DNA from 2 places in the Janthinobacterium sp. GMG2 genome. Region 1 is predicted to be linked to the other one. Evidence: predicted binding sites of a transcription regulator. Region 1 holds the regulator's gene; the other holds the start of a gene.
The links. The regulator FNR, encoded in region 1, switches genes on or off when oxygen is low (the NO sensors DNR and NnrR bind a similar motif). The targets are predictions, from matches to a motif close to TTGATNNNNATCAA.
Positions count from the first base shown of each region.

Region 1 (3,274 bases):
GGTTCGAAGGCGTCCGCGACGGGCAGCGAGGTAGCCAGCAGCCAGTTCACCGATTTCAAACGCTTGAAGCTGTTGACGGCCGTGATGCCGCGGCTGTTGGTGCTGACCATGCTGCCTTCGCCATCTTCCTTCAGCAGCTGGGTGGTCGTCAGGTTGGCGCTCGGCTGGCGCGGCTGCAGCAAGCGGCTGGTATCGGGATGCAGCACGTAGCGCGGCACGGCGCCGCGCGTGAGGATGAAGTAATAGCCGCTCTTGCCGATCTTTTCCGAGCGCAGGCGTCCCAGCAGGTTGTCCTTGTACAGGCGCAGCACGCCGATCACCACGCCGGCCACCTGGCCATCGGCGGCCAGCACGGGCGCGACCATCTGCACGATGGGCATGCCGCTCGACTTGCCGAGCATCGGCTCGGTGATCATGGGCTGGCGCGTGCGCAGCACGGTCTGGAAATACTCGCGCTCGGCAACGTTGATGCCCGTGCGCCCCGCCACTTCCGGCATGTCGGCCACGACGGCGCCATGTGCATCGAGCACCAGCACGTCGTCGAACAGCACCAGCATCGAGCGGCGCGAATAGTATTCGCGCAATTGGGCCGGCTGGGCCATCAGTTCCGGCGGCTGCTGCCTGGCCGTCAGGGTGACGATCTGCAGCAGCATGCCCAGCTTGTCGTCGAGCTCGGCAGCGGTGCGGCTGATCAGGGACGACTGCTGGCTCAGCAGTACTCGGGTGAAGTCGTCGCGCATGTGCTGCACCTGTATCATGGTGACCAGCGCGATCATGGCGATCGAGGTCAGGCTGGTGGCCAGCGCGACTTTTGCTTTGATGCCGAGAGGCTTCATGATTTCCTTTTCAGTACCGGGCGGCACAGGCGGCAGATAATGCTGTTAGGAATTTTCCTATCAATACATCAAGTTGGCAAGCGGCGCCGCGCAAATGACCCTCCCCGCATGGGCTTTTGACGATGTTGCCATATAATTAAAGGCTGGACGTCGTTTATTCGCCGAAATTGCGGTGAAATTGGCACACGGCAACCCTGTATGCAGTAAACTTGTTGTTGCATTTTCTAAAAGGTACCGACATGACTGAAGCGCTACTCACTCCAACCTTGCCCACAGTGACCGTGGAAGCGTTGCGTGCGCGATGCTCGACCTGCAGCATGCATCAATTGTGCCTGCCGATGGGCCTCGATATGGGCGACATGGACAGGCTGGACCAGATCATCGGCCGCCGCCGCAAGATCGTGCGCGGCGCCTCGCTGTTCCGCATCGGCGACTCGTTCCAGAACCTGTACGCGATCCGCCTGGGACACTTCAAGACGTACCAGATCAATCCCGGCGGCGAAGAGCAGGTGACGGGCTTCCAGATGGCCGGCGAACTGCTGGGCATGGACGCCATCAGCGCCGACCGCCACCACTGTAATGCGGTGGCGCTGGAAGACAGCGAAGTGTGTGAAATCCCGTTTTCCAGCCTGGAACAATTGCTGGGCAATATGCCGACTCTGCTGCGGCATTTCCACCGCATGATGAGCCAGGAAATCACGCGCGAGCAAAGCGTGATGCTGTTGCTGGGCAATATGCAGGCGACGCAGCGTTTTGCCGCCTTCATCGTCAACCTGGCGTCGCGCTATGAAGCGCGCGGCTATTCGAGCAGCAAATTCCAGCTACGCATGTCGCGCGAGGAAATCGGCAACTACCTGGGCCTGACCATCGAGAGCGTCAGCCGCCTGCTGTCCAAATTTAAGAAGGAAGGCTGGCTGCGCGTGTCGAACCGCGAGATCGAGATCCTGCAACCAGCCAAGCTGAAAGCCATTACGGCAGGCACGGACGTCTGCAAGTAAGGCTTATAGCTCTTCGTCCGCATGCAGCGCGATGCTGCGCTGCACGGGCCAGGTCCAGATGCCGGACAGGCGCCACTCGCGCTTGTCGTTTTCCACCAGCACCTGCCAGCGGCTGCGCTCGAGCATCGGCAGCGCGACCGAAAAATTGCCGGCCGCATCGGGCTGCACCAGCAGCTTGATATCTTTTTCCGGCAGGGTCGCATGCGCCAGGTGCAGCTGCAGCGGTCCCTGGTAGGCCTTGCCGAAGCTGTGCACGGAACCGCTCAGGCGCGCTTGCGCCACGTCGTACGCCAGGCTCGTATCCATGGCCAGGTCGCTGGCGATCGTGTCGCGCTTCAAATCCTGGTTGATCGCCTTGCCCTGCTTGTAATAATCGCCCACCACCAGCGCATCGGGCTGCGTAAACGCGATATAGCCCATGAAGCTGCCGACGACCACGGACAGGCCGGGACCGATCATCAGCAGCCATGGCCAGCGATGCTTGTACCACGGTGCAACGGGAGGCTGCAGTTTCAGACTGTCGGACATGGTATTTCTCCTCTGTAAACGGCCAGCCCCCGTGCGGGGACCGGCCTTCCTGCATCACCGCGGCACGATGAAGACCGCGCTTTCACGCACATGCAGCGACGGGTTGTCCAGCGATTGCAATTCGATCGCAATCTTGTTCGACCCCTTCTCGCCCACGCCGTGCGGCACGCGCAGGCGGATCGGCCAGCCCAGCGTTTCCGTCGGCTGCAAGGTCACTTCTTCGCGCGTCAGCAAGGTCAGGCCCGGCAAGCCGGAGGCGCTGATCTTGAAATGCTGGCTTTGCTCGGACGTGTTCATGATCTGCAGGCGGTAGACGTTTTCGATCATGCCGTCTTCCACTTCGCGTCCCATCGAACCGCGGTCGCGGATCACGTCCATTTTCAGGGGCGTGCGCAGGGCCAGCGAGGTACATACGGCGATGATGATCAGGGCCAGGATGGAAGTGTAGATCAGGACGCGCGGGCGCATGGCGCGCTGGCGTATCTGCTTCGAATTGAAGTTGTTTTCCATCGCATGGTCGGTGCTGTAGCGTATCAGGCCACGCGGCCGCTCGACCTTGTCCATCACGCTGTTGCAGGCATCGACGCAGGCGGCGCAGCCGATGCATTCATACTGCAGGCCGTTGCGGATATCGATGCCGGTCGGACACACCTGCACGCACAGGGTGCAGTCGATGCAATCGCCCAGCTTGTCGTTGTTGCCGGCCTTCTTGCTCATGGCGCCGCGTGGTTCGCCGCGCTTGGCATCGTAGGTGATGATCAGGGTGTCCTGGTCGAACATGGCGCTCTGGAAGCGCGCGTAGGGGCACATGTATTTGCACACCTGCTCGCGCAGCCAGCCCGCGTTGCCGTAGGTTGCCAGGCTGTAGAACAAGACCCAGAACCATTCCCAGGGACCGAAATTCAAGGTGAC
Region 1 is NZ_JAXAWA010000003.1:65,396-68,669, reverse strand. Features, by position in the region: gene SKZ59_RS12360 (response regulator) at 1-836, opposite strand, end outside; gene fnr (fumarate/nitrate reduction transcriptional regulator Fnr) at 1,076-1,834, shown strand; gene SKZ59_RS12350 (FixH family protein) at 1,838-2,362, opposite strand; gene ccoG (cytochrome c oxidase accessory protein CcoG) at 2,417-3,274, opposite strand, start outside.

Region 2 (3,274 bases), on a different contig from region 1:
TGGCGCGCCAGGCCGATGCGCGCGATGCCCGTGTCGGCTACGCCGCCATCACGGCCGCGGGACTGGAATTGCTGGCGCATGCGAATACGACGGCGCAGGCGCTGGGCCAGGAATTGCTGGGTAATGCCAGCGCGGAACAGCTGGCGCCCCTGTCCCTGCTATTGAACGGCATCGCCGGCAACCAGCCCGGCCAAGTCTGAGGTCTACACCAGCGCCAGCTTGCGCAGGCGCCGCGTCGATGGCCAGCGCGCCATGCCCGTCTCGTCGCGGATGGCGGCGCAGGCGGCCAGCACCCTGGCGCACTCGTCCTCGCGCAAGCCCGCATTCAGGGTCAGGCGCACCAGCGAGCGGTTTTTCGGCGTGGCCGGCGCGCAGAAGACGGCGCCGTAGATGCCATGCCGTTCCAGCGCCTTGCGCAGGATCAGGGTATCGGGTTCGCTGCCCGCTTCCAGCGCGATGATCTGCTCGGTGCCGTCGCTGACGTTGTAGCCCAGATCCATCAGCCCCTGGCGCAGCTGCACGCTGTGGCGGTGCAGCGCAACGCGACGGCCATCGGCGGCGCGGATGAAATCGAGCGCCGCATCGAACCACGCCAGCTCGTGCTCGAGCAGGCAGGAGCTGAAGATGGCGGGCCGCGAAGCGGACAAAAAATATCCCTTGAAACGGGCCGAACAGGTAATCAGCCCGGCCCGGCCCGCAAACGCCTTGGCCAAGGACGCCGTGCGGAAATGCACGCGCTCGGCCAGGCCCAGCTCCACCACCAGCCCCGCGCCCTGCGGGCCGTGCGTGCCCAGCGAGTGCGACTCGTCAACGATCAGCATGCTGCCGCTGCGCTCGGCGATTTCCACCATCTCCAGCAGCGGCGCCACGCTGCCATTCGTGCTGTACAGCGCATCGACGATGATGATGCCGGGGCCATGCTTGTCGATCTGGCGCTGCAGGTGGGTGCCATCGTTGTGCAGAAAAGCAACAGGCACGGCTTGCGCCGATTGCACGCCTTCCCACAGCGAAGCATGGGCCTGCATGTCGAGGTACACGGGGATGCCGGGCCCGGCCAGGCTTTGCAGCAAGCCCACATTGGCGGCCCAGCCCGACTGCGCCAGCACGCACGCTTCACTGCCCAGATAGTCCGCGAATTTTTGTTCCAGCCGGTGCTGGCGGCTGCCTTCCTGCAGGAAGACGGACGACATCAGCATGGCGCCCCCGCCCTGCAAGACGCGCGCCTGGGCCGCCAGCAGCGCCGCCTCGCCGGCGATGTTCAGGTAATCATTACCTGCCAGCATGACCGCACTGGCCGGCATGGCTTGCCATTCATGCAAATGCTGGCCGCCAAGCAGCTTCTCGATGCGCTCGACGTAATGTTCATCCATGCGCGCACGCACGAAGGCGGGCATCCGTTGTTCGGCGTGGATGGCGCGGGACGACAGGGGGGAAATGGCGTTTAACATAGGAACTCCTGATTGGTTGCGAGGGAACTACCGCATCCAACATGCGCGAGCCATCGGGCAAGAGTTTGATACAGCTCAACAGTTATGCCGATATCCTGCTGATACAGAGGGAACCCGCCGATCATGTTGCATTGACACGCCTCAACGAACGCGCCCCCTGATCATGAAGCATGCGCAGTCCCCTTCCGGAAAACGATGGCAAGGCAAGCTGCTCCAGCCTTTCCTGCATTTCCACGACGCCATCGAACATACGCCTGTGCGGCGCGCACAGGTGCGTAAGCTGGCGCTCATCGGTGCGCTGGGCATGCCCCTGTACTACGCGCTGTGGCATTATTTTTTCCCGCAGGAATATGAATCACCGCTGCTGCGCATCGTGGCGGCGCTGCTGTTCCTGCCCGCGCTATGGCCCGACCGCTTCAGCAATACCTGGTTCAGCGTCTACCTGTTCCTGGGGCTGACCTTCGAACTGCCATTTTTCTTCACGTACATGTTCCTGATGAACCATGCCTCGACCATGTGGGTGCATTCGCTACTGGTGGCGCTGGTCGTGCTGTTTCACTTCGATACGCGTATCGCCATACTCGCCTACCTGAGCGGCACCCTGCTGGCCTGCCTGGCGTTTGCCGTGGCCGGCGATCCCGCCTTCCTGCTCAGCGGCGACGTCTTGCAGCAATTGCCCGTGCACTGGTTCACGATTGCAGTGCTGTCCGTGGTCAAGGTGGGGCGCAACGTGGGCGCGCAAGAGAAACTGGCCGGGCTGGCGGCTGGCCTGGGCAGCGTGGCGCACGAATTGCGCACGCCCCTCGTCAGCGTCGAGGCGAACGTGCGCGGACTGCAGCGCGGGCTACAGCAAAACATGCAAGACCAGCCACCTGACGCGGCCAGCCTGGAAGCGCTGGCGCGCATCCAGTTCGAAGTGCGCCATATGCACCACATGATCGATCTGTTCCTGCTCAGTGCCAGCGCCGTCAACCGCAAGCTCGAAGCGAATGAAGCGGTGGCCATGCACGACAGCGTGGCGGCCGTGCTGCGCCGCTATCCGTTTACCAGCACGGCCCAGCGCGACATCGTCAAGGTCGACGTGCGCGCCGATTTCACGTTTCCCGGCCAGTCGGAACTGTGCGTGGTGATCCTGCTCAACCTGCTGCGCAATGCCTTGAAAAGCATCCACCGCGCGGGCAAGGGCCGCGTGCGCATCATCATCGATGGCGCCCATCCCGTGCCGCGCCTGCTGTTCATCGACACGGGCTGCGGCATCGCCACCAGCCGCCTGCCGCTGATCTTCGACCGCTTCTATTCCTATCCCTCGCACAACGGCAGCGGCATCGGCCTGGCCCTGTGCCGGCAAATCATGCAAGCCTGGCAGGCGCGCATCCGCTGCGTCGCGCGCGAAGGCGCCTACGCCATCTTCGTGCTGGAATTTCCCCAGCCCCTGCCCGTGCCCACGCACAACCGTTTTCCATCCATCCACCGCGCGAGGTGACGCATGCAACTGCCCGTCTACACCCATCCGACCCTGACCGTACTGATCGACGACAGCGATTCCTTCCTGAAAAGCCTGGCGTTCCAGCTCGATCCCGGCCTGGCGCGCAAGACTTTTCACGACACCAGCAGCGCCCTGCACTGGCTGCGCCAGAGTGCGCAACCGGGCGAAACGCCGCTGCACGTGAACTTCGACACGCAAAACCTGCCGCCCGACCAATGCAACGTGGCGCTCGATATCGAACGCATCTGGCGCATCAGCGGCCAGGCGCAGCGCTTTGCCGTGCCCTCCGTGCTGGTGGTCGATTATTCGATGCCGCAGATGAATGGCCTGGAATTTTGCG
Region 2 is NZ_JAXAWA010000001.1:953,990-957,263, reverse strand. Features, by position in the region: gene SKZ59_RS04300 (MarR family winged helix-turn-helix transcriptional regulator) at 1-200, shown strand, start outside; gene cqsA (alpha-hydroxyketone-type quorum-sensing autoinducer synthase) at 204-1,448, opposite strand; gene SKZ59_RS04290 (HAMP domain-containing sensor histidine kinase) at 1,612-2,931, shown strand; gene SKZ59_RS04285 (response regulator) at 2,935-3,274, shown strand, end outside.
Region 2: a site for FNR is predicted at 1,514-1,527, ahead of cqsA (alpha-hydroxyketone-type quorum-sensing autoinducer synthase). Genes of this name have one in related genera too.